DNA from 2 places in the Thalassolituus sp. UBA2590 genome. Region 2 is predicted to be linked to the other one. Evidence: riboswitches for the same ligand, from Rfam matches in the RefSeq annotation. Region 2 holds a riboswitch; the other holds the start of a gene.

Region 1 (12,116 bases), on a different contig from region 2:
CTACGAGGCAGTGGACTGGCAATGCAGTTTCTGTAGACAGAGCGCTCAGGCTCCATGCCTCCGGACTCAGTGCCTCCGAACTCAATACCAAGGACTCCCGAGCTGGCAATCAGTGCCTGACGTGCGGCAGCAGCGGCAATGACAATCGCATCGTACAAGCGCGTACCTTTTGTGAGCTGAACCGCAAGGGCCGCCGAGAACTGACTTCCCGTGCCGTGCGCCTGGGTTGTTTCTCTCTGCTGATGAAGAGCAAAAGAGGGCTTTGCCGCCGTCTCCGGAAAGTTCTCATCAGAACGGCTGAATATCAGGTCTGTAACCCAGGCCGAGTGTTGCTGCTGCTCATCATCGCCACCGGTAATAACCACCGTATGAGCACCCGCATGCTGCAGAGCCGCGCCCGCCGCAGCGGCACTCAATGTCTGATCTCCTAACAGCCAACGAGCCTCGTCAAGTGATGGCGTCATGACAGACACGTTCGGAATTAAACCGGTAAGGCCAGAGTGTGCCGCCGGTAGCTCCCCAAGAGTCGCTGACACCACCGGGTCCCAGATGACCGGCACCCGACTGCTGGCCTGAAGCTCGTTCAGGAACGTCCGCAGATATTCCAACACTTCTGGTTCAGGTGGCAGCCAGCCGATCAGGACTGCTTCTGGCGGGCCGTCTCTGAGCGCGGCCTGAACCTGAGCTTCAACCATAGAGGCTGAAACATGACTGACGGCTTCCACTCCCTGATGACTCTGTGCAGTCACTGCAAGAACTACACTGCGGCATTCGCACCCAGATAAGGCTGCTTGCGACAGAGCAGCCTGTAAACCCGCTCCCCCACGACTGTCAGAAGCGCAGAGTGCCATTAAGTACCTAGGCTTAGTTTCACTACTCATGGGGTTGCCCTCCCCGCATGGCGGTGTGCCAGAACGGCATGCCCGCCACTGGCGTACTCGGCGATGCCATATCGCGCTCTGTCATAAAACCCGCATGATAAGCAGTCCGCCCGGCATCGACAGCGGCAGCGAAGGCTCCCGCCATTGTTACCGGGTTAGCTGCTTTTGCGACCGCCGTATTAAGCAACACGCCATCGGCGCCCATTTCCATCGCTTGCATCGCCTGAGATGGCCGACCGATTCCTGCATCAACAATAATCGTGGTATCAGGCAGCCGAGCACGAAGGGTACGCAACTGATAAGGATTAATGATTCCTTTTCCTGTCCCTATCGGTGCCCCCCAGGGCATAATCGCTGGACACCCTGCATGCAACAATGACTCGCACACCACCAGATCATCCGTACAATATGGCAAGACGTGAAATCCTTGCGAAGACAACTCCCGGGCGGCACTGACAAGTTCGAATACATTGGGTTGCAGGCTGTATTCATCGCCGATAACTTCAAGCTTAATCCATGAAGTTTTGAATAATTCACGCGCGAGAATGGCAAGTTGAATCGCTTCTTTTGCCGACTGACATCCGGCAGTATTGGGCAACAGACGTGACTGGCTGGCGCTCAACCATTGATTAACACGCTCGTGGTAATCGTTGTTAGCAAGATCACCCGCCGTCTGTCGGCGCAGCGACATGGTGACAAACCCCGGCTGCGCGCTGGCAAAGGCAGACACCATTATATCGGGCGAGGGGTACATTGAGCTCCCGAGCCACAAGCGACTTGATATCTCTTCACCCGCAATAGTAAATACGTCTGAATCAGCCACCGGTAATTGCTCCCAGCACATCAATGATGTCGCCGTTGTTCACTCTGGTTGAAGGCCACTCTTCTGCAGGTAGCAGTTCGCCGTTCAGTGCTACAACAAAACGACTGCTCTCAGCCGGATAGTTCAGCGTGTCGATGATCAGAGTGTATACATTTTTTTCACTGGTCCAGGCCATGGATTTACCGTTGACGATGATCTCAATCACGCCACACCTCCCTGTTCAGATACTCTCATTTTCATACTCTCCAGCCCTTCAGCAGTTAACAGTGACTCGATCTTTTTCAGTAAGGCCGGTGCCAGTAAGAATCCGTGCCTGAACAGACCATTAACAAAGAGTGTTTTCTGCCCCCCAGAATTATTCTGCAGTTTTATGCAAGGTCTGTGGTCCTGCGTTGCAGGCCGGAGGTTCGTTTCCATAGACAAAATCCGAGCTTCCGAAAAATCCGGTGAAAGCACCCAGAACGCACTCAGCATTTCCATTGCAGAACGGACACTTACCGGAGAGCAATCATCACTCTCCAGTTCTGTTGCACCAAGCTGATAGCAATCGTTCCCACGCGGTACCATATACAAATGGTACCTGGGGTGAAGCAAACGCACCGGACGATGAAATTCGGTGCCCGTACTGGAAACCCAAAGTGTTTCGCCACGCACTCCGCGAATAATCCGCTCAGCATCACTTCGGGCTCCGGCTCCACGACAATCAATAACGAGATCTGCCTGCTGTAGTTCTTTATCGAATTTATCGAAATCCGGATCGGATAATTCAGTGCTGCGCACGTCAAGCGAATAGCGGCCGTCCGTTCCGTTTACTTCGCAGGCGAAATGGAAATCCGCACCATGCTTTTCTGCAGCAAGCTGTAAGGTGCTGAGTAAGACACGGTTATCGACCTGCGCTTCATCGGGTAACCAGAAGCCTTGTTTAAATTCGCCCGAGAGCGCGGGCTCTTTCTGACGAAGCCCAGTACTATCAAGTGCAACGGCATAAGAATCGCCCGGAATATCGGGGGCGCTCATATCACGCTTAAACAAATCCATTTCTGCCTGATCCGACGGGTGCGCAACAACCAGGGTGCCGCGACGTCGGTATGGCACCCGGATACCAGAGTCTTTGTATAAATCCTCCAGAAGCCCGGGCCATAGAGTCAGAGACTCCATACCGAGATCAAAAACCTCGGGATGACACAGCGGTTTTTCAGCAACAGGGGCAACCATTGCAGCGGCAGTCCATGCCGCACATTCAGGTGTTTCTTCACTGGCGCGTTCGTAAACAGTGACCTGCATCCCGCTCCGGCTCAGTCGCCATGCGAGTAGCTTTCCCATCAAACCAGCGCCGATCACGGCTATTGAAGACATGGCTCAGGACTCGACTGCATCGACGTAAAGTTCCGATCCGTTTGCACGGAATTTCTCAGACATTTCCTCCATGCCCTGTCGCTGGTTGCGAATATCATGAGACAGTTTCATGGAGCAGAACTTAGGTCCACACATGGAACAGAAGTGCGCTACTTTATGGCCGTCTTTTGGCATGGTTTCGTCGTGATACTGTCGAGCTGTATCGGGGTCGAGTGCCAGGTTGAACTGATCTTCCCAACGGAATTCAAATCGCGCCGCAGACATCGCATTATCATGCATCTGCGCCGCCGGATGCCCTTTCGCAAGGTCCGCAGCATGAGCTGCAATTTTGTAGGTAATCAGACCCTGCTTAACATCTTCTTTATCTGGCAGACCGAGGTGCTCTTTCGGTGTGACATAACACAACATCGCACAGCCATACCAACCAATCAGAGCTGCACCTATACCAGAAGTGATGTGGTCATACCCCGGTGCAATATCTGTAGTCAGTGGGCCTAACGTATAAAAAGGGGCCTCATGACAGTGCTCTAATTGTTCTGTCATATTTTCTTCAATCAGGTGCATTGGCACATGCCCCGGACCTTCGATAAAGGTTTGTACATCATGCTTCCAGGCAATTTTTGTCAGCTCGCCCAATGTACGTAATTCCGCAAATTGTGCTTCGTCGTTCGCATCCGCAATCGAACCCGGTCGCAGGCCGTCCCCTAGTGAAAAGCAGATATCGTACGCTTTCATAATTTCGCAGATATCTTCAAAGTGGGTATAGAGAAAACTCTCTTTATGATGTGCGAGGCACCATTTCGCCATAATCGACCCGCCACGACTGACGATGCCTGTTAAACGGTTTGCCGCCATCGGAATAAATTCCAGGCGCACTCCCGCATGAATAGTGAAGTAATCGACGCCCTGCTCTGCCTGCTCAATCAATGTATCGCGATAGATCTCCCATGTGAGGTCTTCTGCAACTCCACCGACTTTTTCAAGCGCCTGATACAAAGGAACGGTACCTACCGGAACCGGTGAATTACGTAGAATCCATTCACGTGTCTCGTGAATATTATCGCCGGTAGAAAGATCCATAATCGTGTCAGCACCCCAGCGGGTAGCCCAGGCCATTTTTTCGACCTCTTCACTGATGCTGGATGTCACCGCAGAATTACCAATATTGGCATTTACTTTCACACGGAAGTTACGCCCGATAATCATCGGCTCACTTTCAGGATGGTTAATATTGGAGGGTAATACCGCTCGGCCCGAGGCAATCTCATCACGAACAAACTCAGGCGTAATATAGTCTGGAATCTTCGCACCGAAACGCTTGCCGGGATGCTGCTTAGCAACTTCAGCAGACATACCTTCCTGCGAAAGGCCGATGTTCTCGCGAATGGCAACGTACTCCATTTCGGGGGTAACTATGCCCTGACGTGCGTACCAGAGCTGGGAGACGTTCTTTCCGCTTTTGGCCTTTCGTACTTTCTGGCGCAGAGAAAGCTGGCCTTCTTTGATCGCTATGCGGTTTGATTCTCGTGAGGTGATGGCGCTGAACTCAGTGTCGCCACGATCTTCAATCCATTGCTCACGCACCGGTGCCAGCCCTTTCGTCACATCGACCGTGATTGCAGGATCGGTGTACGGGCCTGACGTATCGTAAACGCGCAGTGGAGCATTCGGCGTTTTGCTGCCGTCCGCCTGAGTCGTATCCGAAAGATTAATCTGACGCATACCAACGCGCATGTCATCGCGACTGCCGCTCAGGTATATTTTTTCAGACGCAGGATAAGCGTAGGTAAGGTTAAATTCGGTATTTGTATTGTCAGCCATGCTCTTTTCCTTAAAAGGATCAGGCAGGCAGCGACGAGAATAGATGGGAACACCACACAGAATCACACGAAGGTGACCATAAGAATTGGCGTACGCAGACCACGGGGAGCCCCGGCAGTTCATCTCTGTTCCCTACGCTGGCACTAACCAGATCAGGTTCAACGGGACCCGCATTCGCGATCTCAGCCTGTGTGGTTATCTTTGATAACCGGTCAGGCACCCCGACAGATAATTCGCTGACAGTGTATGGTGATTCGCCCTTTCTTTACAAGGCGCACTCTGAAATTAAAGCACCTCTGAATAACCGCACTCATTTCCCTGTGCGATTTTTCTTAGCGGTCGGAAAATCTCACTCCTGAACCAACAAGAAATGTGCTCGCGCCGTCGCAATGGGCTCACTCGGATCCGTTTGCCAGGCGTTAATAGCCACGTTGGCAACCCGACTGCCCTGTCGCCATACCTGACAGCTGACGAAAGTATCCTGCAAACGTCCCGCACGAAGATAATCAATCGAGAAGTCGATGATTTTAGGCAGAGCAATACTTTCCATCGTCATCAGCAGGTGCAGTGCCGCTGAGGTTTCCATGCAACCCGCAATGACTCCACCATGAATGGCTGGTAGCATCGGGTTACCGATATTGTCTTTATTTGCGGGCAGAATAAATGTTGGTTGCAGGTCCATCGCGTGCAGCTTAATACCCAGCAACCCGGCATACGGAACGGCATCAATCACAGCATCAAAATCACCGTTATTACGGCCCTGCTGCAGAATTTTGCGCATGGCTTCAGTCATTGTTTCGCTCCCTTACTTACTACCAAGACGCAAACCAATGCGCATAAAATTAGCGGTGCAAGTAGCAACAACGACGTTGTCACTTTCCTGCCGTACTTCGCCCTGGGTGAACACCAGGCTGTTCGCCCGCTTTACCACTCTGGCCTCGCCAATCAGGTTTTCACCGGGCTTAGCGGCGCGGTGATAATCCATCCGTAAATCCAGTGTTGGACAGACTTCCCCGTCTTCGAAGCAGTTAAACGCGGCTGTGCCGCATGCTGTGTCCATCAAGGTCGTGAGACTGCCACCCGCAACGATGCCATTGTCAGGGTTGCCTATAATGGCCTCACTGTACGGTAACTTGAGAATCACTTTTTCACCGTCGGCGTATTCCACCGTCATGTTGAGTACGCGACAATGCGGCAGAACCGATACAAACCGGGTAGCTCTCTGCGTCAGCTGATCTGACATAATGAAGGGCTCCTAAAAACCAGAATGGTTAAGGTACTTGTCACTCAATCGATGAGCAATGCTGTATCCGAGCTATTAAATTGACATATATGATCATCACACGCAGAAGCAGGTGATCTTTATAGTAAAACAGGACTCGTAATGACCTCTTTCGATCACTACTACCAAGCCCTTCTCAATGGCGAGATGCCTGCTGTCGATGCCACCTGGGGTCAGGGAAAGACCACCTTTGGCGGTATGTCAGCAGCGCTTGCATTAGCTGCTCTTGAGCGGGACTACCCCCAAACTGCGCCGCTTCGATCTCTGAGTATTCATTTCTGTGGAGCACTGACGACTGAGCAACCATACGATATTGCTACGCGGGAGCTCAGAGCCGGCCGCTCAGTTTCACACTTACAGGCAGAGGTCATCCAGAACGAGGACTGTTCCACCGTAGTCAGTGCCTGCTATGGCAAGGCTCGGGAATCTGATGTAATTGTCCATGCAGACAAGCGCGAACCGGGTGAACCCGGCAGTGGCACCCGCCTGGGATATATCCAGGGCGTGACTCCGGAGTTCGTGCGTCATATTGACTTCAGCTATGTCAGCGGCGGGTTGCCCTTCTCCAACAGCAAAGACAACCACATCCATGGTTGGATGCGCTTCAATGACTGTACTGGTCCTCTTACCGAAGCCCATCTCGTTGCATTGATCGACTCCTGGCCGCCCGCCACTCTTCAGAAGCTTAAGTCGGTCGCTCCCTGTGCCAGTATCACCTGGAGCCTCGAACTCCTCGATTCGCCTTCTGCGCCCTCTAATAGTGGTGAGCCTTTACAGGCGAATGACTGGCTCTATTACGAAGTTGACATCGCCGAAGCGCACGGTGGCTACGCCCACACAACCGCACGTATCTTCCGTGCCGATGGCTCCCTTCTTGCGCTGTCGCGCCAGCTGGTTGTGGTTTACGACAAACGCAGCTGATCTTTACAGGGTTCTTCCTTGCTGTAATCACTGAGAGCAACTATTACTTAAAGCATGGGCGATGTATTCAGCGACGTCGTTCTATGTGACTAGCAGCCTCTCACCAGACTTACAGGAAGTGAAGAACCGGAATGAGCCTTAATGTACTGATTTGTGACGACTCGAGTTTTGCCCGCAAACAGATGGCGCGAGCACTGCCTGAAGAGTGGCAGGTGGAGGTCCACTTTGCTGGTGATGGGGTGGAAGGCGTCGATGCGATCCGTGAGGGTAAAGGTGATGTCGTTTTTCTCGACCTGACTATGCCGAACATGGACGGCTATGGTGTACTCGAAACTATCCGTCGGGACGACCTTCCAGCCATGGTTATTGTTGTCTCTGGCGATATCCAGCCCGACGCCCAGGAGAGAGTCAAAAAGCTGGGAGCGATGGCGTTTATCAAAAAACCGATTGATGCCGACAAAGCGCGCTCCGTGCTGACCGAATACGGCATTATGACGGGGGCCTGAAATGTCAGCAGCAGCGATTATTAATGAAGACCAGCGCGACTGTTATCAGGAACTTACCAACGTAGCTATGGGTCAGGCGGCTGATCGCCTGGCTCGCTTGCTGAATGCATACGTCGTGCTTCCTATCCCAAAAATCAGCGTCATTGAGAACAGTGACCTGAATATGGCTCTGCAGGGAGCCACCAGCGACAGCAGTGTTTCGGCTGTGTGTCAGGGCTTTATCGGTGCTGGCATCTCTGGCGAAGCTATGCTGATGTTCAATGATGCCTCGTTTGCCAGTCTGGCCTCTCTGATGAAGTACTCGGGCCCACTGACACAGGCCGCCGAACTAGAGCTGCTGATGGATACCGCCTCTGTGTTAATCGGCGCCTGTATTCATGGTATCGGTGACCAGCTGGAAATTGTTTTTAACCAGGGGCATCCCGTGGTTCTGGGTCAGCATTGTGATATGGCTGACCTGGTGGCCTACGGCAACAATGGCTGGGAAAAGGCACTGGCGATAGAAATCCATTATACGATTGAGCACGTAAATATAGAGTGTGAGCTCCTCTTGCTATTCACCGAGGAGTCTGTACGAGCACTGAATAAGAAGATTGATTACCTTCTTGATTAACACCGGCACCCGACCGAGAGAGACACCAGACAGATGAGCGACAAGAGCGAGGCCGACACGATTAAAGACATCCACTGGTTGATGGATATTCTTCAGAATATCGACGTCGGCCTTGTCGTGCTTGATCGCAATTACGAGGTTCAGCTCTGGAATGCCTTTATGGAGGGGCACAGTGGCGTCAGCCCGCAGCTGGCGAAAGGCAAGAACCTGTTTTCGCTTTTTCCAGACCTTGATGAAGCCTGGTTTAAACAGAAAGCAGAACCAGTATTCCAACTCAAAACCCGGACCTTCACCATCTGGGAGCAGCGCCCGTATCTTTTCCACTTCAGGAATTCGCGCCCGATTACTGGCCGCAGCAAGTTTATGTATCAGAACACCAGTATCATCCCACTGGAGTCCGTTACCCGCCAAGCTGATCATCTATGCGTAATTATTTACGACGTTACAGATACGGCCGTTGGTAAGCTCGATATTTCCCGGGCAAACCAGACCCTTAGCGAAATTCAGGTCCGCGATTCACTAACGGGTCTGATGAACAAATCTGCCTGGTTGACTGTTCTGGAAAGTTATTACGCCAGTCAGAAACAGGGCTGCCTCCTATTACTCGACATGGATCATTTCCGCGACCTGAACCATGCTCTCAGTCACCAACAGTGTGATGAGATTCTACGGCGGATCGGCGCAGGCTTAAAAACTCTGGGCGATGAACAGCACGCAGCTCGATTCGGTGGCGAAATATTCTCGGTCATTCTTGCAGAAATAGAGGCCGAGGAAGCCATGCAGATCGCCGAAAAATTACGTCGCTCAGTTTTTAGTCTCGGCAAAAACTCGCAGCATACGATCAGCGCCAGCATCGGGGTTGCAGAACGCCTTGCCGATACGCCCAGCGCCAGTGAGTGGTTAAGCAACGCGGACAAAGCGCTTTACCACGCAAAGGAAAGCGGCCGCAACCGCACATCCCTGTTTAAACGGTGACCTGCTATCATACGCAGCAGACTTCCTGATCCTGCTTGCTGTTATGGCCTCTTTTTCGATACCACCCGCATTCATAGATGCACCTTTGAAAGGTGTAGAACGTCACGGCTTCGCCCGCGACATAATTCTGAGTGAAGCCGGTATTGAAGCAGGATCTTTCAACCCGGATGGATCACTGGCTCCTGAATCATACGCCCGACTGATGCTCACTATCTGGCGGAAAACCAACGATGAGGCGATGGGGCTGAATCCAGAACCCGTTGTGTTCCGCACCTTCGCTATGATGGGTCGGTCAATCATTACCTGTGCCACACTCGAACACGCGATTCGCAGAGCAAGTTCGTTTTACAGGCTGCAACCTCACTCCCCACAGATTACCCTCGAGAAAAGTGAACACAGAGCCCGACTGATCATCAGCCACGATACCGGCTTCGACACGGATCATTTTCTCAGTGAGTCTTTGCTGGTCATCTGGCACCGCTTCTGTAGCTGGCTGATCGGCCGCGGCATTCCTTTATTGAAAGTAGAATGTCCTTATGCAGCGCCAGGTCACGTTAGTTTATACGATGATTTGTTCGCAACGCCGGTCACCTTCAATTGCGATAGTTTGTCTCTGACCATTCCCCTGCAGGCGATTCATGCTCCAGTTGTGCAATCAGCGACAAGCCTGGAGGAATTCCTCGGACACTCACCAGCAGATATTCTTGCCCGGCCTAACCCACACGAGAGCACCAGTGCGAAAGTTCGACACGCACTGATGAGCCTGGCCAGCGATCAGATGCCCGACCTTACCGGCATGGCCGACGCTCTATCTGTGTCTGGCGCAACCCTGAGGCGCCGTCTCCGTCAGGAAGGAACAACGTATCAGACCATTAAAGACAACGTACGACTGATGGAAGCCAAGCGTTTACTGGCTGGCTCAGAGTTAAGCATTGCAGATATCGCCGTTGCGTCAGGATTCTCGGAGACAAGTGCCTTCACACGAGCATTCTCCCGCTGGACCGGAGATTCACCTGCGAATTTCCGGCGCAGAAACAGCAGCCGTTGAGGCCAAAGCACTGAGTGACAATGACAGCAGCGAAACTAAACTTTAAACTCAGACCATTTACGAGAGACACATTGTGGCGGTAAGGATACTTCTGCTTCTTTTCTTCATTCTGACTCCATGTGCCGCCCACGCCATTACGCTGACGGACGATCTGGAAGGACGTCTGCTGGGTACTTCTCTTCAGGAGTGGTCTGAATCAGAACAGATTAACCCGGACGATATACATTCACACTCATTGCCTTGGACTCAGGTCAGAGCGATGGTGCCCAACCCCGGAGTTTCCAGCCCCCCTCACTGGTATCGCCTGCCGCTCAAAGTGAGCAAGACCGGAGAGCGCTGGTTCGCCGACGTGGATTACCCGAGAATAGAACGTATTGATATGCGGCTGTTCCGCGGTAAAACCCTTATCGCCTCCTCCGAAGACGGCAACCCGGTTCACTCAGACGCACCCCAGCGAGCAAAACTGTCTTTCAGTTTTGAATTGCCCTTTGATCAGCCGGGCGAATATGTACTGTACCTCCGGGTTGAAAACAATGTACTGCTGAATTTCCCGTTACGTCTCTTCAAAGATGCAGGCTTACGCGACGCCCAGCAGCAGAAACAACTCTATTTCGGGCTCTATACCGGGTTTCTGTTCGCACTGCTGCTTTACAACCTGGCGGTTTATCTGGTTATCCGTGAACGCTACATGATCCTGTTCTGTGGCTTCGTGTCGACGTATCTACTGTTCTTCTGGGCACATACGGGGCTGGGTTACCGATACTTGTGGCCAGACTGGGCAGGTTTCGAGGAGCAGTCGAGTTTCCTGACGTCCTGCTTTGCCATGCTGTTAATCATATTGTTCAGCATGAGTTTTCTGAAAGTTGCTGGCCCTAACCGACGCGCGCTGACGCTGGTGTACAAAATCGCTGTGTTACTCACGGGCGCTGGGGCTGTTTCTGCCCTGTTTACTGATGTCCACACCACGGCAATCATTATGAGGGTTGTCACCCTTTTGACGCCTGTATTCCTGATTATTTCTGCGAGCCTGTCGCAACCACTGTCGTCGGCATCCAGAGCCGTCTATACCCTGGGAGTATATTCGCTCGCAATCGCTATTGTTGTTCACAGCCTGGCCCGTCAGAGCATTATTCCTACCAATGACATCATTGCATATGCCGCACACATCGGTGGCGTAAGCCTGATTGCTATTCATAGCCTGGCGATTGTTCTGCGCCTGTATGAGCAGCGGCTTGAACAGATTCGTGCACGCAAAGACATTATTGCTGCACGAAAACGCTCACTTCAAAGTGAAGAAAAACTGCGTCAATCAGAGGCTTCTCTGGCAGAAAAAGATGCGGAAGCGAATGCCAAGTCTGCGTTTCTGGCCATGATGAGCCACGAAATCCGGACACCGCTGAATGGCGTGCTTGGCATGGTTGAATTACTGCAGCACACACGTCTCGACAACCAACAAAAACGCTATATCAGTACCATCGCCAGCTCAGGTGAGAATCTTCTTTCGCTTCTCAATGATGTGTTGGATCTCTCTAAAATTGAATCCGGAAAAATGATCATTGAGCGTAGACAGGTTGAGCTGGCCCCCTTAATCAATGAGTGTCTGATGCTACACAGCCAGAAGGCACTGGATAAACGACTGACCTTAACCGCTGATTTAGGCACACCGCTGTACACAACAATCAGTACGGATGAGATGCGACTCAGGCAAGTGCTCAATAACCTGATCAATAATGCCGTTAAATTTACCGAGCAGGGACAGGTTGAAGTCCGACTGGAGTGGCGGGAGCCCGAACTTCAGATCCATGTCATTGATACCGGCATTGGTATTTCAGAGGAGCAACGGGGCCGCCTGTTTCACAGCTTCACACAAGCGACACCAACCACGAGCAA
Region 2 (12,116 bases):
CAGTGCCTGACATCAGGCGGACATCAGCAGACTGGCGCTCATAGTCACGGAGGTATTGATCAAATGAACTGTAACCATCGAAGTCGGCAAGACATGGCCCCTGCGTGGTATCGCATGGATCAGGCTGGTACACAGGCTCATCCGCAAGGAAGATGTATTCTCCGTATGCCCAGTCTTCATCGTAGCTGTATTCAATGTCCGACTTGCTGGCAGTGAGCTCGGTCTGAAGAATCAATGCACTATTGATCTGAGTTTCAGAAGTGAGGGCGAGTGCATGTGTATCCTGAGCGTCGACGCCAGGAGCGTTTGAGTACGTCTCACGAGTGTTGTCCAGGCTGAATGCATCGTAGCCATTGTCGACATCGGCATAGAGGTAGGTCAGACTAACGTCAGTGTCATCACTGACCTGAAACGCCAGCTTACCGCGCGCAACGACTTCGTCGATGTTGTTGGTGTCATCACGGTTCAGGAAGGTGTTATCGATGTAACCGTCAGACTGATAGCCGTTGACAGCGATACGCCCCTGAACAGAATCAGTCAGGCTGCCGGAGACTGCACCACCGAGACCATAGCTGTCGTAGTTACCAGCGCGGGCAGACAGGTAGCCTTCGGTTTCTTTGGTCGGGTCATTGGAACGGATGTTGATCATGCCGGCCAGTGCATTCGCACCGAAGCGTGTGCCCTGAGGACCACGCAGAATCTCAACCTGTTTAACGTCGAACAGGGTTGCAGCACCGCCTAATCCAGTCATGTCGATGCCGTCGATCACCAGACCAACGGATGGGTTAACCGGATCAATGAACTGACTTCTCTCACCAATGCCGCGAATCTGGTAGAAGCGACCACGGGAGGCACCAGAAGAGTAATTCACATTCGGGGCAAAGCTCAGCACTTGCTCCAGGTGTTCCGCGCTGCGCGCTTCAATATCCTCGCTGCCAACCACCGTGACGGCTTCAGGAATTTGTTGAACATTGGTCTGGCGGAAATCTGCTTCAACGGTGATGGGAGTCAGTTCGACATCTGAGTGCGCCATTGAGGAGGCGGTCATTACAGCAATAGCCAGTGGAGTGCGGAGCGTTTTATGAGTCATGGGTCTGCCTGTAAACCTTACGATACTGGTAAACAAAGACCCGGCTGTCGCGTAGCTGCGCATGGCGCGCAATGTATGAATTGTCGTGCAGTATCGACTGCCTTCCCATTCCTACGCCGGTACTAACCGGATCAGGTTCCGGGGTTTAAGCTTGAAGCTAATCTCAGGCTGCACTCGGCAACCTCCCCCTGGGTATGGCGCATGGTAACTAAGCGTCAACACCACTGTCATCACCTTTTTTTACACTCACTATCTATTGATATGCGGGCGTAAAACCCTCATAACCAGTGTCAGACCCTTACTTGATTAGCGGAGAGCACAAAGATGCTTCGTATATTTCTCTTTCTGGCGACCAACCTTGCAGTAATTCTGGTCGCCAGTATCACTCTGAGTCTGCTGGGTGTGGACTCGTATTTCCAGCAGAACGGCACGGATCTTAACCTCCAGTCGCTGCTGATTTTCTGTCTCGTCTTCGGTATGGCGGGTTCTCTGGTATCTCTGTTCATTTCCAAATGGATGGCAAAGAAAGGCATGCGCGTACAGGTCATTGATCAGCCGCATAACTCCGGAGAGCAGTGGCTGGTCAGTACGGTAAAAGAACTGGCAGACAAAGCCGGCATTGGCATGCCAGAAGTCGGTATTTTCCAGTCGGATGCGCCTAACGCTTTCGCGACGGGCTGGAACAAAAATGATGCGCTGGTGGCGGTCTCTACTGGCTTGCTGCAGCGTATGAGTAAAGAAGAAGTGAAAGCGGTGCTGGGTCACGAGATTGGCCACGTAGCGAACGGTGATATGGTCACGCTGGCTCTGATTCAGGGTGTGGTGAACGCGTTTGTTATGTTCTTTGCCCGTATTATCGGTAACTTCGTCGATAAGGCCATTCTCAAGAATGAAAATGGCCCGGGCATTGGTTTCTTTGTGGCAACCATCGTTTCAGAGATTATTCTCGGTATTCTGGCTTCGACCATCGTGGCATGGTTCAGTCGTCGCCGTGAATTCCGTGCGGATCAGGCGGGTGCCGAGCTGGTCAGCCCTGCTGCGATGGCGTCGGCGCTGATGCGTTTAAAAGAGACTTACGAGCAGCCAAGTGAACTGAAGGGCGAGCTGGTCGCATTCGGTATCCGTGGTGAAGGTAAGTTCTCAGCTCTGTTTGCGACTCACCCACCGCTTGATGTGCGCATACAGGCACTTCAGCAGCGCTACGGTAATTCGCAGTAATAACCGTTTCCTCTGCAAATAAAAAAGCCCGCTTTCGCGGGCTTTTTTATTGTATTTTCTTCAGCAGTGCATCGCGCCACGCATCAGCAATTTCCCGGATGGTCTGTTGATCTGGGCAGATGTGAGGGTGCATCTTTAACGTCAGTGTCAACTGACCGTACCACTCTGTTGTTGTCGCCGAGATTGGGTAGTTGGCCGTGCCCGGAGCCACAGCAACCAGGCGACGGTTATCTGGCTTGGGTGGATTATCCTGGCCGGGCAGGGGCCAGCTGCCCATGTTAGAGCAGCTACCCATGTAAAACTGTTTGCCACTGGTCATGCGGTAGATCAGTTTCACGCCGGTCATACCAGCCCACTTACCAATGTTTGCCAGCTTCCAGTTTGCCCAGTGTTGTTTGCCTTTAAAGCGTTGCCGCATCTGTGATTGCCACTCCTGAGGAGAAGATGTCGGCTTGGTGAGCATGTAAAAACCAGAGACCTGATTAAAGCTTTCAGTCTGGATACCTGTCGCACCGCGCACGTTGACTGGATAAAACCAGTAAAAGGGATCGTCGCCTTCAATCATGCGTGCGGCAACAATATTGCTGAGTTCGGCGTAGATCAGGCTACCCGGGCTGACCTTGTGCTCTTTGCACCACTGGTTCAGTTTCGCGGTTTCTTCTTCTGAAAAACAGGAAATTTCCGGCGTCAGTGCGTCGTGCTGGGTGTTCTCGTAGGTTTTCTTCCAACGTACGACCTTCCTGCCTTCTTCGGTTGGAAATTCTTTTTTGGCTTTGCAGATTTCTCGCCAGCCCGGAACACTGGTTTCGTTATAGACGGGAAGTGGGTAACAGGGGTAGCCCATTGGCCGGAGGATATTGGCGAAGCCCGCCATGCCATCAGTATCCGCGTGTTGCCAGGTCTTCCAGTCAGTGCTGTTGGTTTCGGGGTCGTACCAACCCCAATAAATCGTGTCGGTTATGCCGTATGGTTTGCGCGCGTGATACCACATGGCAATGTAGTCTTTTTCTGCCATCGGGGCTTCCTATTATTGTTATTGTCGCCGAGTAGCCAACTATAACGGATATTTTCGGTCAGCGGTATGAGACGACAGACGCCGCTTCAAAACAAGTTGCGTACCAAGTCACCACTTGCAGGTTTGACCTGAAATGCCTTACCCAGTTACGCCAATCTCACGAGTGATGACGTCCGAGTGACTGGCTGAGCAGGTCGACGGGTCTCTTCAGAGACTAGTTCATATATGGCATTCATCCAGCCACCTGTTAACGGACTAGCTCCATTGGCTTCTGATCGAGAGAAGGCCAACCTCAAATCCCTGTCTATACTTGAAAAGTTATGTTCCCGGACGGTGGTATGTTCTTCGTCAGAATCTTCATTGCTGCGCTGGCCTATTTTGTCTTTGCCCGTCTGGGCACAGCCTTGGCCATCCCCCCTGACTACGCCGCTGCTGTCTGGCCAGCCGCCGGCGTTGCCTTGGCATCGTTTCTACTGTTCAGCCGAACCGTTGCATTCGCTGGGGTTTTGACAGGCGCTGTTCTTGCCAACCTGTACACCACCACGTCAGCGTTGAATGAGTTGTCGGTGACCACTCTTGTGTCTGGCGTGGCGATGGGAGCCGGTGCAACGTTGCAAGGGTTGTTCGGAGCATGGCTGTACCGTACCTATCTCCCCGGTCGCAGCCGCTGGGATGAGCTGTCTCACCTGATTCGCTTCTGTTTTGTCGTCGTCGCCTTAGGCAGTGTGGTCAGTACAACGATTGGTAATATCACCCTCTACGTTAACGAGTTTATTGTCACAGAACGCCTGGCGTTTAACTGGATCACCTGGTGGGCTGGCGACGCGATCGGGGCGCTACTGGTGACGCCTGTTATCATGGTGCTGGCAGCTCCTGAGCAGGTCTACAGCCGTGATCGTAAAATCAAGGTGATGGTACCCATACTGCTGATCCTTACTGCCGTGTTCGGACTTTTTTACAAGTCGGTCGGGTTTAACCGGGAGCGGATTGTCAGTGACCTTCAGGCCTCTGCCGATGAGCTGTCACAGCTCGTTGATGCACGGCTGACGATTTCAGAAAACAGGCTGATTGCTTATGCCGCCTTATTCAGTGCAAGTGAGTTTGTTACGCCTGAGGAGTTTGCCCTGTTCTCAAAACGGGTGATGGCGAGCGACGATGCCTTTTTTGGCGTAGGCTGGACAGAGGTCGTCGACAACAGCGGTCGTGCCCGCTGGGAAGCTTTCTACCGTGAGCGTGGTATCGACGGTTTTACCTTCACCGAGCTTGCTGAGGGTGGCCGCCTGATCGAAGCCAGTCATCAGGATGCATACTACCCGGTCTTATATATCTACCCATTCGAGCCCAATCGCCGTGCCTTTGGCCTGAATCTGGGGGCTAACGCCGAGCGAAAAGTAGCGCTCGACAAAGCGGCGATAGAGCATGTTCCGGTGGCAACCGCACCTATTGTTCTCGCTCAGGAAACGGGCAAAAAGCGGGCGATCCTTCTGTACATGCCGGTATTTGATCTTGAAGACGACGAAGCACTTGTCGGTTATTCCAGCGGTGTTCTCAAGGTCAGCGGCATTCTCGGTGAAAGCGTCTTCCAGTCTCGTCAGTCGGGGCTGTATTTCAATTTATACGATGTCACCGAGGGCGAGCGACTGACAATCTACGAGGCGGCGGAGCAGGCGCACTCCAACCTGCCCATGCATAGCTACGATGCTTACTTCGGTACACGTAAGTATCACCTGGAGATATTTCCTGCTGAGAATTACGTATACGGGCGCAATGACTGGACCAGCTATGTCATCCTGACCGGTGGGTTTGTGGTTGCGACGCTGTTTCTGGTATTTGTGCTGACAACGACGGGACAGATTGAAACGGTTCGGCGACAGGTTGAGCTGCGAACGGCAGAACTGAGCGACGCTGTATCCCGGGCGAATGCTGCCAGTGACGCCAAATCTGCGTTTCTCGCCAACATGAGTCATGAGTTACGTACGCCCCTTAATGCGATCAATGGATTTCTCAAGTTGGTGCTCGATACGGCGTTAACTCCCGTACAGAAGAACTACCTGCAGAAAGCGGATCTTGCTTCTGTGACCTTGCTGGGACTGATTAATCAAACGCTGAATTACGCAAAAATAGAATCCGGCAACATGGAGCTAGAAAAATCCACTGTGCGCATGCGACGTATTGCGCGGAAGATGGAAGCTTTGTTTGGGCACATTGCCGATGAGAGTGCACTGGATTTCAGAATCAAGCTGGCTAATGACGTGCCTGAAGTACTGATAGGCGATGAATTGAGAATCGAGCAGATTACCCTCAACCTCCTTAGCAATGCATTCAAGTTTACCCGTGAGGGCCATATCGACCTGAATATCAGTTACGAGGCAGACGATGAGAAGCTTCAGATTCGTGTCACTGACAGCGGTGTCGGTATTCCCGCCGATAAAATGGAGCATATCTTTGCCGCGTTTGGACAAGCGGATGCTTCGATCAGCCGCCGTTACGGTGGCTCGGGCCTCGGCCTGAGTATATCCCGCCGAATCGCCATCATGATGAAAGGCGATATTCTGGTGCGAAGCACAGAAGGTCAGGGCAGTGAATTTCTGGCGTACTTGCATCTGCCCGTTGGCGATGCCGCTGCTGATGATGTGGGCGCTCCGGAAAGTCGTGGGCAACTTCAGGGTAAGTGCGCCCTGATTGTTGAGGACATCAAGGTAAACCAGATGATCGTACAGGAGTTTCTCAGTAAACACGGTATCAGCACCCTGGTCGCTGAGAACGGGCGAGAGGCCGTTGATCAGATGGCGGCCAGACCAGCGGTCGACTTTATACTGATGGATGTGCAGATGCCGGTCATGGATGGCTATGCAGCTACTCGCGAAATTCGCAAATTGATGCCTGAAATCCCAATTATTGGTATGACGGCCAATGCGATGGATGACGATAAGATGGCGTGTCTGGCTGCTGGAATGAATGACCATATCGCCAAACCTATTGATCCTGAGAGCCTGATCCGCTGTGTGCAGGACGCGGTTAGTAAATGTGGCTAAACAGGCCATGCGTAGGCTGAATTGACCATGCTCACATTGTTCCGCTGCAGAAACGTATCGTTCTGCTAGACTGTCCCCGTTTTGTAATAATTCTCAGGGGAGCGGTATGACGCAGATCGATACCGGAGCATAGGTGCTCAGAAAAACAAAAAATGACCTGATTAAGCGGTACGCTGTCCGCAACAACGGTATTGCATTGAAGCAGACGCTGTCCACGCTCTTGCCAGTCTTCGCGTTGACCTATGCAGGTATTGCTGCACTGGAGGTCTCTCTGTTGCTGACCGCTGGCGTAGTGCTACTCCTTACACTGTTTCTGCTTCGTGCTTTTGTCATGCTCCACGACTGTGGACACAATTGCCTGTATGAGTCGCCACGTGCCAATAAAATCGCCGGTTTCATCTTTGGCGTTGTGTGCGGTGTTCCTCAGTACGTCTGGTCGCGACACCATGATTATCACCACTCGACCAACGGCAACTGGGAGAAATACCGTGGGCCGCTTACGGTGTTGTCGACCCAGGAATATGCTGAACTGACGCCGAAACAAAAGCGCAGCTATGCGCGTCAGCGTAAGTTGTTCATGGGGCCTCTGGCGGGCTTTCTTTTATTTCGTGTTTAACCCACGCTTCACTTGGCTGAAGGGAACGTTCGGGTTGATCGCGCATGTGCTTAAAGGCAATAAGGCCTCTGACTACAGCACGCGATACTGGGCTGACTGGAAAGAATTCCGCCACATGACCGGCAACAATATTGCGTTGCTGAGTATCTGGACCCTTGCGGCTATGGCATTTGGTGCGGCTGAGTTCGCACTGGTATTTATCGTAGCTCTTTCGTTGGCGGGCGCATCAGGGATTATACTGTTTACGGTTCAGCACAACTTTGAAAACTCATACGCGTCACCGACCGAAGGTTGGGACTACTATCAGGCGGCATTAGCAGGTACCAGCTACCTCAAACTGCCTCGAATCCTGCATTGGTTCACGGCAGATATTGGTTATCACCATATCCACCATCTGTCTGCGCGCATACCTAACTACCGTTTACGCGATTGCCATGAAGAGAACCGGGAGTTGTTTGAGAGTGTTACGCGGCTGACATTGAAAGATGTTCCACATTCGATGCGCTACATTATCTGGGATGAAAACAACGCAACCCTGATGACGCCTGAGCAGTTCGAAGCTCGCACAGTAACTGCCCAAGCTCCTGAAGCGGCTCAGGCTGCCTGATCTGTCAGCGAAGACGCTGAGTAAGAGTGGCTGCCAGTTCCTCTGACAGCTGCTCTGCTAATTTCTCAGATGCTTTATTCAAGGCATTCTGCTGAACGCCCGACACACCACGTGCTCTGTCTGAGAACGAACTTAAAACCTTACCGCTGCTGTCTCGAAGGTTCACCCGCGCGTTCGCAAATACGTAGTAATTGCCATTCTGCTGCTGGCTGTCGAGGTTGGCGCTGACTTCGAAGCTGAGGTCTGGGTTATCGCTTTCGCCTAGTCGAAGCCCCTGGCTCGTCAGTGTTTCAAATAAGCCGCCGCGCATAATGCGAGCGCCGTCATCTAACAGAACCAGCCGGACATCAAGCGCTTTCACGGCAGCAAGAATATCTCCCCGGTAGTCGCGCAGTGCCTGCGGGGCCTGTGGTCGGGTTCTGCTGGTGGCAACAAACGCATATTGCTCCGCCAGTTGATCATGTTGAGCAAAGAGAGCCAGTGCAGGTAACTGTTGCTGCAGGCGTTCGAGCTTGCCGGTGCCAGTGACCTGTGCTGCTTGCATCATCTCAAGCTCGGTCTCGAGTTCCTGTAGTTGTCCTTGAATACGACTCGCTGCCGCGCTTCGGTCCAGCTCAGCAAGAGCGTAGGCGTAGTTATCATCAACATACGTGTCGCGAATGACGACTTCATCCAGCGTGACTGTCGGGATGGTGCTGCTGACGGCTTGTGAGATATTTTTCTGCAGGTGGGTTTCACCGTCAGACGTGTACTCGTTAATGCGGCTTGAGTTGGTTGCTGAGATAGTCACCTTCAGGCGACTGACCAGATCAGCGCGCGCAAAATCAGCTGCGCGCTTTAACGCCTGATCCGGGCTCCCATACACTTCCATCGAGCCGACACCGTATGCCTTCGTTTTATCCGACGGCTGCTGTGTCACCCAGCCAGGCAGGCTCTGAACCTGAGTGACATCGTCGGGGACCACGTCAGAGTCGTCCTTCTCATACAGCGAGCTACAGCCACTCAGGAGGCTGATGGCGAGGGTGAGAGGGATCAGTGAAGTCGTCAGGTATCTGGTCATCATTGGCAGTCCGAATAGGTCCTTGAAGCAGCAGTTCGATCGGGTTGGGTAGAGTGTACCCTGATACGAAGAGAGAATGTCATCTCTCTGACCGTTAAAAGCGGCGCAATATCCCACATCCGCAAAAAGCTAACATCAGTGACAATCAGTAACCGAGATTAGACATTACTTGACGGTGGTGACTTATTAAGCAATTGTTCGCAAAAATTTGTCTTGTGACGACAACCTGCTAATTGAAAGGGACACCCGATGGCTGACGAGGTGATTACACAGGAACTGGCCGTTCAGGAGAGCGTCTGTGTTGGAGCGGGATGCCGGGATGGCGAAACCTTCGGTTTTGAAACCTTAAAGGTGAAAAGCGCGAGTCCACTGGTGTTATTTGACGACACAAGCTCCTCTGCTTCCTTTCCTGATAACGACTGGCAGATAGGTGTGTCAGATGACGTTGCCGGCGATCAGGCGAGTTTTTTATAGAAGATGCTACCGGTAATCGTCGTGTTTTTGAGGCCTCACCGGCCGGTGATATTGCACTGGGCAGCAACTCAGTTGTCGTCGAGGGCGCGGTCTCGGCGGATGAGCGGGGCGAGCTGATGTTCACGTGCTTCTCCGGCGATGCTCAGGCTGTGACTGCGGGATATCGCATCCTGTTCTGATTACGTTTCTGGTGGCTTTTGACCATGCATTAAAAAAGCCTCTCTGGTCATACCAGCGAGGCTTTTTGGGGAAGCTAAGAAAGTTAAGAAGAACTTAACGCTCCTGCAGTTTCTGGATTTTCTTCTGGCCATTCCAGACTTCGCGATTGCTTTCCATATTGATGAGCTTCATGTCTACCTGATAGAAAGTTACGCGCTTCTTACCGGCTTCATCGACGATGCTGTTGATTGAACCTGACAGGGCAAAGTCAGCCGCGTCTTCCTGGCCCATCTCTTTCGCATTACGTGAGTTCAGCTCCTGATCACGACGCTCATCACGGACGGCATCACGTTCTTCACCAGCTACGACAAAGTCTGCTTTACCTGAGCGCAGCAGGGCGCGCTTGATGTCATTAACGAAGGTATCAACGGCGATATGTTCGTGCGACTTGTTCGCGATGCGCTGGATAATAATGGTCGGGCGCTCATTGTTTTCCAGTTCGAAGTCAGACACCCAAGGAAACGACAGCATGTCGTTGATCATTTCGGTCGCGACCAGCTCCGAATCTTTGTTATTCCACTGATCAGACAGAGCGATTTCTTCTGCTGGATCAACACGACTGACTTTGGTCGCGCAACCAGCGGTCAGAACAGCTGCGCCAACCATGGTCAGGGCAGCGAATCGGGCAATAGGGTTTAACATAATTTCATTCCTTCGTTGGCAGTCTTCGGGTCGGTTTATCTGTTTTTGGAACGGAGTCCGTCGTCGGAGTTCCGTCTTGAGTATCCGGCTCAGGAGCAGCTTCATTCTTTTCAGGCAGTGCCTTACTGGTTGTATTAGCTCCCGTCGTGCGCACAGTCCAGAGCTGAATATCACCCGGTTTGAGGGATACCTGCTTCTGGATTTGCTGCCGCCTATTGTCGGTCAGGTGCGAGTCGAGGGTTAGTGTGTGGTCGCCGGGCTCAAGAAACAAGCGTCTGATCTGTATTTCGCCAGGCAGCAGTAACCAGCTTCGGGTTTCTGCCGCGTCTGAGAGCTGAGCGGCAAGTTTGCCAGCGAAGGCCAGAAGGCCAGTGGAGTCCTGCGAGCCGATCGCTGACGCTGTAATGGCTTTCACTGCAGCGCGGGACAGGGCAGCACGGATCTCTGGCCCCGCATTTTTCATCTGTTCCTGAATGGCCATCAACTGCGGGCTGGCGGCCGGATCCAGAGACCAGGTCTGTTGATCAATGGTCAGCAGGCTTTGCCCGTAATCGAGAGGGCGACCGTAATAAGGAACAGCTACCCTCAGGGAACTGCCGACGGCATTAGTCAGGCCCATGCTTTCGGCGGTGTCGTACAGCGGGCCAAGGAATATGGTCTTGGTGAAAAAGTCGACCCGGAAATTACGGGTGGCGTTGAGATAGTCTGCCACCAGACCATAGAACATCTTGTCTGCATACAGCAGGTAGAACCAGTTGATCTCTTCTTGCGAGTATTCAAAAAAGTACGGCTGTAGCTCAAGAGCCCGCAGGTTCGGATTGATTGAAAGCTGTAGGTTCAGCTCTTTCTTTTCGGGCACGCGGCCCTTGTGCTCAATCACCAGTAACTGGCTTTTATCAGCAACGCTGTCCAGCAGGCTCAGTTGCGATTCAGACAGTTTGCCGCCAGTAATCTGAGTTATTTCGTTGTCTGAAAACCCGGTTCTGCGCATCATTCGGGCAACATCCAGCCAGGCTTGCTGAGCCATGCCGTTGCCAAGTTGAAACTGTTCTGAGTAACCGGACTCGTAACTTTCTGCGGCTTTCAGATAACTGATTCTGGCGTTGTCGTACTCGTCGTTCATTTCGAAGCTGACGCCCGTCAGGTAATGCGCTAGGGCGTCGTCCCGATAGGTGAGGTCGTCGGTGTCGACTAGGTTACCGACCAACACAGAGAAGACGTCCATGACCTTTGAGAAGGTGCGTTCTTCTTTGTCTTTGTACTGGTTGTAAGAGCCTTCGTTATTGCGCAGGGCCTGCAGGCGAAGTAACAGGCGACGGGATTCGATGCGCGCACCTTCAATGGCGTCGAGGCGAGCGTTACCGGGCGGCAATTGTCCCGCAATCGCAAGGTAGTTCAGGGCCTTGTAGTAATAGATCATCATTTCTTCGTGAGTGTTGCCCGCATAATCAGCGTTGCGCGGGTTGCTCATCATGACGACCAGACTGTCACGGAGTTGTTTCTTCTTCAGCGCCTCACTAATGCGAGCCGCGTCTTCGAGCAGGCGATTACTCTCTGCGTAGTTGCCTTCAAGGTGACGAATAACGCCAAGCTCCAGGTTGTAGAGCAGGCGGTCTTTGCCATCGGCAGAAAGAGACGACTGAATCTGTGTTGCCGCCTTGGTGTAATCACCTTCTTCAACCGCTGTCAGTGCCTGTTGGACACCGCTTCCATACGTTGCGCAGCCAGCCAGTTGGACCAGTACCAGGGCTGAAAGCAGGGTTAACAGTCGCCGGGCTATCAAAACAGTTCTCCTTCATCGACACTCAGGAGTGTAACCTACCCGTGCCAAGCTGCCACCCGTATTGGACGCATTTGTCCGGGACAGCACAGTATGGCTCTGTTAATTTATGGCCAGCAGATAAAAAAGAGATTATTTTCATGTCGAAGACAAAAGCCCCTGTTGTATTGATTGCCGGAACCTACTGTTATCCCGAAGTATGGGACGATATGAAGCAAGCATTCGAGGAGCGTGGTTACGAAGTTCATGCGCCGCCCCTGCGTCATCATGAATTGCCCCTGCTTGAAGGCGCTCTGGCGATGAAAGACAACAGTCTGCTGGATTATCGTGACGACTTTATTGAACTGATCAACGGCCTGA

Evidence for each region. Region 2 has a riboswitch for thiamine pyrophosphate ahead of B2067_RS10020 (TonB-dependent receptor). Riboswitches for the same ligand answer to the same signal wherever they lie in the genome.
Region 1: linked by a shared signal. The riboswitch ahead of thiC (phosphomethylpyrimidine synthase ThiC) and the one ahead of B2067_RS10020 (TonB-dependent receptor) in region 2 are both predicted to bind thiamine pyrophosphate.

What each region holds. Positions count from the first base shown of each region.
Region 1 is NZ_DDKU01000035.1:23,165-35,280, reverse strand. Features, by position in the region: gene B2067_RS03200 (PfkB family carbohydrate kinase) at 1-881, opposite strand, end outside; gene B2067_RS03195 (thiazole synthase) at 874-1,704, opposite strand; gene thiS (sulfur carrier protein ThiS) at 1,697-1,909, opposite strand; gene thiO (glycine oxidase ThiO) at 1,906-3,060, opposite strand; gene thiC (phosphomethylpyrimidine synthase ThiC) at 3,064-4,881, opposite strand; TPP riboswitch at 4,994-5,115, opposite strand; gene B2067_RS03175 (PaaI family thioesterase) at 5,231-5,674, opposite strand; gene B2067_RS03170 (PaaI family thioesterase) at 5,687-6,124, opposite strand; gene B2067_RS03165 (acyl-CoA thioesterase) at 6,266-7,084, shown strand; gene B2067_RS03160 (response regulator) at 7,216-7,590, shown strand; gene B2067_RS03155 (histidine kinase) at 7,592-8,203, shown strand; gene B2067_RS03150 (GGDEF domain-containing protein) at 8,237-9,178, shown strand; gene B2067_RS03145 (AraC family transcriptional regulator) at 9,264-10,226, shown strand; gene B2067_RS03140 (hybrid sensor histidine kinase/response regulator) at 10,300-12,116, shown strand, end outside.
Region 2 is NZ_DDKU01000112.1:12-12,127, forward strand. Features, by position in the region: partial or broken gene B2067_RS10020 (TonB-dependent receptor) at 1-1,090, opposite strand, end outside; TPP riboswitch at 1,182-1,289, opposite strand; gene htpX (protease HtpX) at 1,415-2,308, shown strand; gene B2067_RS10030 (hypothetical protein) at 2,355-3,323, opposite strand; gene B2067_RS10035 (CHASE domain-containing protein) at 3,662-6,358, shown strand; gene B2067_RS10040 (fatty acid desaturase) at 6,492-6,974, shown strand; gene B2067_RS10045 (fatty acid desaturase) at 6,913-7,581, shown strand; gene B2067_RS10050 (LPP20 family lipoprotein) at 7,586-8,644, opposite strand; gene B2067_RS10055 (hypothetical protein) at 8,891-9,115, shown strand; gene B2067_RS10060 (penicillin-binding protein activator LpoB) at 9,389-9,976, opposite strand; gene B2067_RS10065 (hypothetical protein) at 9,981-11,759, opposite strand; gene B2067_RS10070 (alpha/beta hydrolase) at 11,897-12,116, shown strand, end outside.